DNA from 2 places in the Alsobacter sp. SYSU BS001988 genome. Region 1 is predicted to be linked to the other one. Evidence: predicted binding sites of a transcription regulator. Region 1 holds the regulator's gene; the other holds the start of a gene.
What was found. The regulator LexA, encoded in region 1, represses DNA repair genes until DNA is damaged. The targets are predictions, from matches to a motif close to TGTTCNNNNTGTGTTCNG.
Positions count from the first base shown of each region.

Region 1 (5,779 bases):
CAGATCGTCGCCTCCAACACCTATGCGATCGCCGGCATGGTCCGCCGGGCCGGAGGAACGCCTGTCGATCTCGGCATCGCGGGCGACAGCTTCCAGGCGCTGGAAGAGGCCATCGAGGCCGCGATGGCGGCGAAAGCGGACGTGCTGGTGACCCTCGGCGGCGCCTCGGTGGGCGACCACGACCTCGTGCAGTCCGCACTGACCCGGCGCGGCATGACGCTGGGCTTCTGGCGCATCGCCATGCGGCCCGGAAAGCCCCTGATCTTCGGCCGCATGCAGGGCATGGCCATCCTGGGCCTGCCGGGCAACCCGGTCTCGTCCATCGTGTGCGGCCGGCTCTTCCTCGCTCCACTGATCCGCGCGCTCCAGGGCGACCCGAAAGCCGGGGCCGACGTCACCGAGACGGCGACGCTCGGCGCCGACGTCGCGGCCAACGACTCGCGCCAGGACTACCTGCGCGCGACGCTGGAGCGCGGACCCGGCGGCGAGCTCCGCGCCACGCCCTTCGGGCGCCAGGATTCATCGATGCTGCGGGTGCTGGCGCAAGCCGACTGCCTCCTGGTGCGCAAGCCCCACGCCCCTCCCGGCAAGGCCGGGGACCCCTGCCGCATCGTGAGGCTCTGAGCAGGCGCGCCCGACGGCCGACGCCAGCGGCATCGGGCCGACCGCTTCCAAGCCCGCCGGCCTGACGCTGCGACGCGCCCCGCGCGGGCGGCGGCCTGACCTCCATGACGGAATCGCGGGGGACGATTGCGGAACACAGGCTGAACATGTATGGTTTGTTCGTGATTTGTTTTGACGAGTCGCCGGGTGGTCCCGGCCGCCGTCGGACAGCGGAGATCCTTGCGCGATGTTGACGCGAAAGCAGCACGAACTCCTGCGCTTCATCCACGATCGCCTGCGCGAGGACGGCGTGCCGCCCTCTTTCGACGAGATGAAGGAGGCGTTGGACCTGAAATCGAAGTCGGGCATCCACCGCCTCATCATGGCGCTGGAGGAGCGCGGCTTCATCCGCCGGCTGCCCAACCGGGCGCGCGCCATCGAGGTGGTGCGGATGCCCGAGCAGTCCGTGCCGGGTCAGGCGCCCCGGGGCCGCTTCAGCCCGAACGTCATCGAGGGCAATCTCGGCAAGCTCCGCCCCAAGGTCCTGGGCGAAGAGGCTAACCAGAACGTGTCCATCCCGGTGATGGGCAGGATCGCGGCGGGCACGCCGATCTCGGCCATCCAGTCGCGCAGCCACACGATCAGCCTGCCGCCGGACATGCTCTCCTCCGGCGAGCACTACGCCCTCGAGGTCCGCGGCGATTCGATGATCGAGGCGGGCATCCTCGACGGCGACACCGTTGTGCTGCGCAAGCAGGACAACGCCGACAATGGCGACATCATCGTCGCCCTGATCGACGATGAGGAGGCGACGCTGAAGCGGCTTCGCCGCCGCGGCTCCTCGATCGCGCTCGAAGCCGCCAACCCGGCCTTCGAAACCCGCGTTCTCGGTCCCGACCGGGTGCGCATCCAGGGCAAGCTGGTGAGCCTGCTGCGCAAATACTGAGCCTCGGTTCGGACGCGTCGCGCCGGTCACCTTCTCCCGTCGAGGGGATCGGGGTCGGGATCGGCGTCATCCTCGGGGCTCAGGGCCGGCTGGACAGGCGCCGCCGGTTCCGTCCGCGGATCGGGCGGCGCGGTGCGGGCCGCACGAGTCGTCCTGGCTCTGGGCGACGGGATCTGCGGACCTTGGCTGGGTTTGGCCTGCGCTGGCGTGACGTCAGCCTGCGCGGCGTCAGCAGGCTCGGCGTCGCCAATAGCGGATCGCGGCTCCGCCGGCGCCAGCGCTGACGGCGCGCTCGTGGCCTTGCTCTTCTTTTTCTTTTTGCGCGAAGGCGGCGACACGGCCGGGCGCGCCTCCTGCGTCTGCGCGCCCCCATCCTCAGCCGCAGGCGCGGCGGCCGGCGGGCTGCGGACGGGCTGGGCGGGAGCGCCGGCCGGAGCCCTCGGGGCCGGCGGTGCGGGAGCAGGAGCCATCGGCGCGCTGACCGCCGCTTCGTCGTCTTCCTCGCCATGGGAGGGCGTCCCGCCCTGCGCGGCGCGGGCGCGGGCGGCGGCCGCGGCCTCCAGCGCCTTGGCGCTGGGCTCGCGCGGCGCCGCGGGCCGCGGGATCCAAGGCCGGTCCCGCTGAGGGCTGCGCTCGCTCTCGATGCGGAAACCCTCTCCCTCGCGGACCAGCGCCACGGCGCCCAGCGCGGCGAGGCGCGTCCGGTCGAGCACCAGCGGACGGTCGCACCAGGCGGGCGCGGCGAGCGGGGTGACGATGACGGCGGCGCGGCCGCAGTCCTCCGCGAAGGCCGCCGCCGAGAGCACCTGCGACAGGGCCTCGCCGTCCGCCATTTTGACCACGCAGCCGAGCGGATCGCAGGACGCGCCGGCGCCGAGGCTGGGGTCGCCGACGCCGCGGACGTCGCCATCGGCCCTGAGCCACTGCTCGGTCACGAAGGATCCGGCCTGCCGGCCGACGATCACCATCCGGCCCTCGGGCCCGCGCACGGCCAAAGCGCGCCCGTCCCGCGCCATGACCACGTCGGGCGCGCGGGACTGAGCCGCCAGAAGCACGCCCGCAAGGCCGAGCGGCACGCCCAGCCACCGCAGCGCGGTCCGCCAGAGCGTCAGCCACAGGAGCGCGGCCGTGAGCAGCAGCACCGCCCCGGCTCCGAAGGCCGTCACCGCCTGGGTCGATCCCGACCAGCCATGGATGCGCGCGGAGATGCGGAGCATGCCCTCCACGCCCAGCCCCATGATCCGCCAGATCGGCCCGTCCAGGCCGAACGGATAGGCGATCGCGCCCAGCAGGGCGGCCGGCATCACGATCAGCGAGACCAGCGGCAGGGTCATGGCGTTGCCGAAAAGCCCGAAGGGCGTGAAGCGCTGGAAGTGGTAGAGGCCGTAGGCGCCGGTCGCCGCCTCGGCCACGAGAGTCGACAGCATGGTCCCGACGAGGTGGTGCTTCGCGCCCGCGACGGCGCGCCCGATCCAGCCGCTCGGGGGCGCCTTGGGGCTCGCCTGCGGCAGGCCCAGGCTCGTGAAGCTGCCCGCCTCCGGGTCGGCGCCGCCATGTCCGGGCCGCTCGAACACCGCGACCAGCGCCGCCACGGCGGCGAAGGACATCTGGAACCCCGGCGCCAGGATGGACTCCGGCTCGATCGCCAGGATCAGAAGCGCCGCCAAAGCGAGGTTGCGCATCGACAGCGCCGGCCGGTCGACCAGCATCGCGCCGAGCAGCACGAGGGTCATGACCAGGGAGCGGACCGTCGCCACGTCGCCGCCGGCGAACACCGTGTAGCCGGCTCCGGCGACCATCGCGCAGGCGGCGGCCCACTTCTTGATCGGCCGCCGCAGCGCGACGGCGGGCCAGAGGGCCAGCCCGGCCCGCACCAGCCAGAACACCATCCCGGCCGCCAGCACGAGATGGAGGCCGGAGATCGAGACGACATGGTAGATGCCGGCCGCCCGCAGATGGTCGTTCACCTCCTCGGGGATGAGCCCGCGCTTGCCGGTGACCAGCGCCGCCGCGACGCCGCCCGCCGCCCCGCCGATGGCGGTCGCGATCCGCTCCGTCATGGCGTTGCGCGCCCGGTCGACGGCGGCGAACAGGCGCCGATCCCAGGGGCCGTCCGGCGGCGCCGGCGCGATCGCGATGGCGCCGGACAGCGAGCCCACGGCCCCGATCGCGCCGAAATAGGCGTCCCGGGCGAAGTTGTACCCTCCGGGCCGCGACGGCTCCGGCGGGGGCAGCAGCCGCGCCGTAGCCGTGACGACGTCGCCGGCCCGGGCGGTCGGCCGGTTGGGCGTCGTCAGCCGCACCCGGTAGGGCATGGCCGAGGCGTCCACGCCTTCGATGCTGGAGGGGCGGATCATCAGGCGGCCGCCCGAGATGCGCGTCTCGACCGCCTCCACCGTTCCGGTGAGCCTGGCCACCCGCACTCTGTCGAGCACCGGCGCGGCCATCGCCAGCGTGCGCAGCGCCGCGGCCAGAAAACCGGCGAAGATCGCCGCGGCCGCCACGCAGGCGATGAAGGCCGGCCGGGAGCGCGGGCGGGCTGCGACGGCGCCGCAGGACGCGACGAGGAGGCCAAGCGCCGGGGCCCACCACGACGGCTCCTGCTCCGCGGCGAAATAGGCCAGCACGCCCGCGCCGGCCGCGACCGGGAGCCACAGGAACAGCCGGCGCTCCTCGATCTCCCGCTGGAAGAGCCTGCGCAGCGCCGCGCCGAAGGACGCGCCCAGCTCCAGGAGCCAGGTCGGCAGGCTCCGCCCATCCGGCCGCAGTCCGGCCAGGACGCCCGCCGCGCCGGCGGCGATCGCCGTCGCCCTGCCGGCTGGCGAACGGCCTCGTTCCATGCCGCGCATCCCGAAAGCGGGCGCCCTTAACCTCGCCCGCCATTGATGCTACACGACGGCCTCCTGCGGACCAGCGACGGGGAGTTGCATCGTCCGCCCCTGTCTTTTCCCGAGACCCTTCGCCCGATGTCCGCACCTGTCGTGACCCGTTTCGCTCCCTCGCCGACCGGCTTCCTGCATATCGGGGGCGGCCGTACGGCGCTGTTCAACTGGCTCTACGCCAAGCGTTTCGGCGGCAAGATGCTGCTGCGCATCGAGGACACGGATCGCGAGCGCTCGACGGAGCCCGCCATCGCGGCCATCCTGGACGGGCTGCAGTGGCTGGGGATCACCTGGGACGGCGACGTCGTCTACCAGTTCGCCCGCGCCGCGCGGCACAAGGAGGTCGCCGAGAAGCTCCTGGCCGAGGGCAAGGCCTATTACTGCTACGCCAGCCCGCAGGAGCTGGAGCAGATGCGCGAGCAGGCCCGCGCCGAAGGCAAGCCGATGCGCTATGACGGCCGCTGGCGCGACCGCGACCCCAGCGAGGCGCCGGCGGGCGTCAAGCCGGTGATCCGGCTGCGCGCCCCGACCGAGGGCGAGACCGTCGTCGACGACCAGGTCCAGGGCCGCGTCGTCTGGCAGAACAAGGACCTGGACGACCTCGTCCTGCTGCGCTCGGACGGCACCCCGACCTATATGCTGGCCGTGGTGGTGGACGACCACGACATGGACGTCACCCATGTGATCCGGGGCGACGACCACCTCACCAACGCGGCGCGCCAGACGCAGATCTACCAGGCCTGCGGCTGGGACGTGCCGAGCATGTCGCATATCCCGCTCATCCACGGGCCGGACGGGGCGAAGCTCTCCAAGCGCCATGGCGCCCTGGGCGTCGACGCCTACCGGGCGCTCGGCTACCTGCCCGCCGCGCTGCGCAACTATCTCGTGCGCCTGGGCTGGAGCCATGGCGACCAGGAGTTCTTCACCACGCAGGAGATGATCGACGCCTTCGATCTCTCCGGCATCGGCCGCTCGCCCGCGCGCTTCGACTTCGCCAAGCTGGAGCACATCAACGGCCACTACATGCGAACGAGCTCCGACGAGGATCTCGTCAAGGCGATCGAGGTCATCCTGCCCGAAGTCGGGCCGGCGCGAGGCGCGCCCGCGTCGCTGTCGCCCGCCCTGCGGGAGAAATTCGTGGCCGCCATGCCGGGCCTGAAGGAGCGGGCCAAGACGCTGATCGAGCTGATCGACAGCGCCTATTATCTCTACGCGTCGCGCCCGCTCGGCCTGGAGCCGAAGGCCGAGCAGCTGCTGGCCGACGGCGGCCGCGGCCGCATCGCGGCGCTGATGCCGGAGCTCGAGGCGCTCGAGGACTGGTCCGCGGCCTCGACCGAAGCCGCCGTCC
Region 1 covers NZ_JBTAMK010000006.1:100,001-105,779, reverse strand. The annotation lists gene ACYVO7_RS13715 (molybdopterin molybdotransferase MoeA) at 1-624, shown strand, start outside; gene lexA (transcriptional repressor LexA) at 851-1,549, shown strand; gene ACYVO7_RS13705 (ComEC/Rec2 family competence protein) at 1,576-4,389, opposite strand; gene gltX (glutamate--tRNA ligase) at 4,516-5,779, shown strand, end outside.

Region 2 (5,779 bases), on a different contig from region 1:
GCGGCATGGTCAAGGCGACGATGACCGCCAAGGGGCAGGTCAAGTCCGTCTCGATCGACGACAGCCTGCTGAATGCGGACGAGAAGGACATTCTCGAGGACCTCATCATCGCGGCCATGAACGACGCCCGCGGAAAGGCCGACCGGGCCGCGCAGGAGAAGATGTCGTCGATCACCGCCGGCCTGCCCATCCCGCCCGGCATGAAGCTCTTCTGATCCATGGCGTCGACCAGCGGTCCGGAGATCGAGCGGCTGATCCAGCTCCTGGCGCGCCTGCCAGGGCTCGGCCCGCGGTCCGCCCGGCGGGCCGCGCTGCACCTGATCAAGAAGCGCGAGCAGCTGCTCGCCCCGCTGGCGGACGCCATCCGGGTCGCCAACGAGCGCGTCGTGGTGTGCTCGACCTGCGGCAATGTCGACACGTCCGACCCCTGCACGCTGTGCCGCGACCCGCGCCGCGACGACACGGTGCTGGTCCTGGTGGAGGACGTTGCCGACCTGTGGGCGCTGGAGCGCGCGCAGGTGATCAATGGCCGCTATCACGTGCTGGGCGGCACGCTCTCGGCGCTGGACGGCGTCGGCCCGAAGGACCTCAACCTCGACAGGCTCGTGGCGCGCGTCGCCGAGGGCGGGGTCCAGGAGGTGATCCTGGCCCTGAACGCCACCGTGGACGGGCAGACCACCGCCCATTACGTCACCGACCTGCTGTCGCATCTGCCCGTCAAGGTGAGCCGGCTGGCCCACGGCGTTCCAGTGGGCGGCGAGCTGGACTATCTCGACGAGGGCACGCTGGCGGCCGCCTTCCGGCAGCGCACGGCGCTCTGACGCCGCCTCACTCGGCCCCGTAGCTCCGCCCGAGGGGGTTCGGCAGGCTCTCGGCCGGCGGCCCCGCCTCGACCTTCGCGCCCGGCGCCTCGAACTCCATCGCCTCGATCCGCTCGCCCCGCTTCAGGACCTTGTCGGCAGAGGTGACGATCATGCCGACATCTTCGGTCGCCTGCCTGAAATGCCCGTCGAGCTTCAGCGTCCGCTCCCGCAGGCGCTTGACGTCCTCGATCAGCTTGCCGACTTCCGCCTGGATCTGGTGCGCCTGCTCGCGCATGCGCGCGTCCCGCACGATGGCCTGCATGACCTGGATCGCCATCGCGAGGAGCGAGGGCGACACGATCAGCACCCTCGCCCGGTGGGCGCGCTGCACGAGGTCCTCGAAATGCTCCTGCAGGTCCGCGAAGAGCGATTCAGCCGGCACGAACAGCACCGCGATGTCCTGCGTCTCGCCGGGGATGAGGTATTTGTCGGCGATGTCCTTCACATGCGCGCCGACATCGGCGCGCACCCGCTGCATGGCGCTGCGCCGCGCCTCGTCCCCCTGCGCCTCGCGGAAGGCCGTGAAGCCCTCGAGCGGGAACTTGGCGTCGACGACGAGCGGCCGGTCGTCGCCGGGCAGCCGGATGACGCAATCGGGCCGGCGGCCGGAGGAGAGCAGGGCCTGGAACTCAAAGGCCGCCGGCGGCAGCGCGTCCCTGACGATCGCCTCCATGCGGCCCTGGCCGAAGGCGCCGCGCGTCTGCTTGTTGGACAGGATGTCCTTCAGCGACAGCACCTCGCCGGTGAGGTCGGTCAGGCGCTTCTGCGCGGCGTCGATCACGGCGAGCCGCTCGTTCAGCTTGCTCAGGTTCTCGCTGGTCTGCCGCGACGTCGCGTTCAGCCCGTCTCCGACCCGGTTCTGCAGGCTGTCCAGCCGCTCGGCGATCAGCCGCACGAGGTCGGCCTGCCGGTTGCCGAAGACCTCGCCGATGGTCTGCATCCGGCCGGTCATCTCGGACTGGATCTGGGTGAGCGCCGCCAGCTTTTCGTCCAGCTCGCGCTGGCGCTCGATCGCGCCGGCCGCCTCGAGGCTGCGCTCGCGGGAGGCGCGGCCCGCCGACAAGGCGAGCCAGAACAGGCCCAGCACCGCGGCGCCCAAGAGGGCGAGCACGGCTTCGCCCCAGGTGACGGCGTGCCCGCCGACGATCAGGATGACGCGATCCATGCGAGGCACAGTACCGCGATTCGCCCCAGAAGCGAGAACGAAAACGGAACGGTTTGATTTTGGCCGCCCGAGTGTTTATCTCGGGCACGTTTTCAAAGAGCGGCGCCCTTCATGTCTGTCCGACCGATCCTGATCATCCCCGACTCCAAGCTGCGGCTCGTCTCGGCGCCCGTCGCCAAGCCCGCGCGCGAGCTCGCGCCGCTGATCGACGACATGTTCGAGACCATGTACGACGCCCCGGGCATCGGGCTGGCGGCGATCCAGATCGGCGTCCCTGAGCGGGTGATCACGGTCGACCTCGCCCGCGAGGGCGAGGACAAGCAGCCGCTCGCCCTCATCAACCCGCAGGTGCTGTGGACCTCCGAGGAGCGCTCCGTCTACGAGGAGGGCTGCCTGTCGATCCCCGACTTCTACGAGGAGGTCGAGCGTCCCGCCAAGGTGCGGGTGCGGTTCACCGACCGGGGCGGAGCCGAGTGCGAGATCGAGGCCGACGGCCTGCTCGCCACCTGCATCCAGCATGAGATCGACCATCTCGAAGGCAGGCTCTTCATCGATCACATCTCCAAACTGAAGCGCGACCGGGTGATGAAGAAGTTCGCCAAGCAGGCCCGGCGCGAAGCCTGAGCCGTTCCCGCCGCGCCAGCGGCCGACCTGAACACGGGTGACAGATGCTGCGCGTCGTCTTCATGGGCACGCCCGATTTCGCCGTGCCGACCCTGTCGGAGATCGTCGGGCAGGGCCACGAGGTCGTCGCCGCCTATACGCGCGCCCCGGCGGCCGCGGGCCGCGGCATGGCGCTGAAGCCCTCGCCGGCGCAGGCCGCCGCGGAGCGGTTCGGGATCCCGGTCTTCACGCCTGCGACCCTGAAGGGCGAGGAGGCCGCGGAGACCTTCCGCTCCCTGCAGGCCGATGTGGCGGTCGTGGTCGCCTACGGGATGATCCTGCCGGAGGCCATCCTGGCCGTCCCGCCGCTCGGCTGCCTCAACCTGCATGCGTCCCTCCTGCCGCGCTGGCGCGGCGCGGCTCCGATTCAGCGCGCCGTGATGGCCGGCGACAGGGAGACCGGCGTGGCCGTGATGCGCATGGAGAAGGGGCTGGATACGGGGCCGGTCGGCATGGTCGAGCGCCTCGCCATCGGCCCGGACGCGACGGCGGGCGAGATCCACGACCGCCTGGCGCAGCTCGGGGCGGACCTGGTGGTCCGCGCCCTGGCGGCCCTGTCGCGCGGCGCCCTCGCCTTCACGCCGCAGCCCGAGGATGGCGTGACCTATGCGGCCAAGATCCAGAACGAGGATTCGCGGATCGATTGGGCCCGCCCCGCCCAGGCGGTGCACGACCAGGTGCGCGGCCTCTCGCCCTTTCCGGGCGCCTACTCGCTGGTCGACCTCGGCCGCGGGCCGGAGCGCCTGAAGATCCTGAAGACCCGCCTGGCGGAGGGCTCCGGGCCGGCCGGGGAGGCCCTCGACGACGGCCTGACGGTCGCCTGCGGGCAGGGCGCCGTGCAGGTGCTGCAGGTCCAGAGGGCGGGGTCGCGCGCCATGAGCGCGGCGGAGTTCCTGCGCGGCGTGCCCGTCCGGGCCGGGGCGAGGTTCGGCTGATGCCCCGCTACAAGCTCGTCATCGAGTATGACGGGACGCCTTTCGTGGGCTGGCAGTTCCAGGCCGTCGGACGCTCGGTGCAGCAATGCATCGAGGACGCCATCGGCCGGTTCACGGGCGAGACGGTGCGGATCCAGGGCGCGGGCCGGACGGACGCGGGCGTGCACGCCACGCACCAGGTCGCGCATGTCGACCTCGCGCGCGACTGGCCGACCGATACGGTGCGCGACGCCGTCAACGCGCATCTGCGCCCACACCCCATCGCCATCCTGTCGGCCGAGCGCGTGGACGACGGCTTCAACGCCCGCATGTCGGCGCGCGGCCGCCACTATCTCTATCGCATCCTGAACCGCCGGCCGCCCCTGGCGCTCGACGCCGACCGGGCCTGGCACGTGAAATGGCCGCTCGACGCGGAGCGCATGCACGACGCCGCCCAGGCGCTCGTGGGCATGCACGACTTCACGACCTTCCGCTCCTCAGACTGCCAGGCCGCCAGCCCGGTGAAGACGCTGTCGCGCCTCGACGTGGAGCGGGTCGGGCAGGAGATCCGCGTCTACGCGTCGGCGCGCTCCTTCCTGCATCACCAGGTGCGCTCCATGGTGGGGTCATTGCAGTATGTGGCGGCCGGGCGCTGGTCCAAGGCGGACCTGACCGCGGCGCTGGAGGCGCGCGACCGTTCGCGATGCGGACCCATGGCGCCCTCATGCGGGCTCTACCTGACCGGCGTCGACTACTAGGGCGCCGGCTTCAGGCCAGCAGCGAGGCGGCGGCGGTCACCAGCCCGTTGAGGCTGACATCGACCAGCACGAGGACGGCCGCCACGCCGCCCGACACGCCGAGCGCGGCTTTCGCCAGGAACCAGCGATAGTGCAGGACGATGAACCCGAAGGCGGCGAGGAACAGCGCCGCCAGCCCGTTGGTGGCGAGCCCCAGCACATGCAGGAAATGCGGCACGCACAGGATCAGGGTCGCGACCACGGCCGACCAGTTATAGGCGATGACATAGCCCGCATAGCGGCGCTCCAGCCCGAGCAGGCGCACGAGGCCGATCATTGCGGCCGGAAAGGCGAGCCAGCAGCCGGTGAGCAGCACGATTTCGCGGGTGACGAGGAGCGGGCTTTCGAACAGCCCGTCCTCGAGCGGCAGGCCGGCTTGCAGGCGGGCGTCCGCCAGCAGTACGATGAAGGCCGGCGCCGCCAGCAGCATCGCCCCGAACGATCGCCAGAACGCCCCGAAAGAGACCTCGTAGGCGCCGAGACCGGCCGGGTCGCGGTTGAGGAGCTTCAGGGCCCCTCCCAGCGATCGGCCGACTTCCTCCAGGCTGAGGATCATGTCGCGCTCCATCGATGCTGCAGTGCACAATGTAACTCGACTACGACTTTTGTCGAGCATCATGCGGCACATTCAACGGAACGTGATGCGCTTTGTTCCTTCCGTCTCAGCCGAGAACGCGCGCGAGCACGCGCTCGTAGATCCGGGTCAGCGCCTCGATGTCGGCGATCTCGGCCCGTTCGTCGACCTGGTGCATGGTTGCGCCGACCAGCCCGAACTCCAGGACGGGGCAGTAATCCCGGATGAACCGGGCGTCCGACGTTCCGCCGGTGGTCGAGAGCGCCGGTTTCCGGCCCGTCACCTCCTCGACGGCGTCGCTGACGAGGGACACGAACGGCCCGGGCGGCGTCAGGAAGGCCGGCGAATTGGAGCGGTCGAACGCGACCTCGTAGCGCGCCTGCGGCCCGGCGGCGCGCTCCAGGCGAGCGCGGATCTCCTTCTCCAGGGTCTCGGCCGTCCACAGGTCGTTGAAGCGGATGTTGAACACCGCCCGGGCCGCCGCCGGGATCACGTTGGTGGCGGGGTTGCCGACGTCCACCGTTGTGAATTCCAGGTTCGAGGGGCCGAACTGCGCCGTCCCGTGGTCGAGCGGCTCGGCCATCAGCGCCGTCAGCAGGGGCGCGAGGCGCCGGATGGGGTTGTCGGCCAGATGCGGGTAGGCCACGTGCCCCTGGACGCCCTCCACCGTGAGGCGGCCGGTGAGGGACCCGCGCCGGCCGATCTTGATCATGTCGCCGAGGGCCTCGGGATTGGTGGGCTCACCCAGCAGGCAGCAGTCGAACCGCTCGCCGCGGGCCTTCGCCCATTCGAGCAGCTTCGCC
Region 2 covers NZ_JBTAMK010000001.1:382,336-388,114, reverse strand. The annotation lists gene ACYVO7_RS01675 (YbaB/EbfC family nucleoid-associated protein) at 1-215, shown strand, start outside; gene recR (recombination mediator RecR) at 219-821, shown strand; gene ACYVO7_RS01665 (DNA recombination protein RmuC) at 829-2,028, opposite strand; gene def (peptide deformylase) at 2,140-2,652, shown strand; gene fmt (methionyl-tRNA formyltransferase) at 2,697-3,626, shown strand; gene truA (tRNA pseudouridine(38-40) synthase TruA) at 3,626-4,363, shown strand; gene ACYVO7_RS01645 (hypothetical protein) at 4,374-4,958, opposite strand; gene dapE (succinyl-diaminopimelate desuccinylase) at 5,065-5,779, opposite strand, start outside.
Region 2: a site for LexA is predicted at 2,062-2,079, ahead of ACYVO7_RS01665 (DNA recombination protein RmuC). Genes of this name have one in related genera too.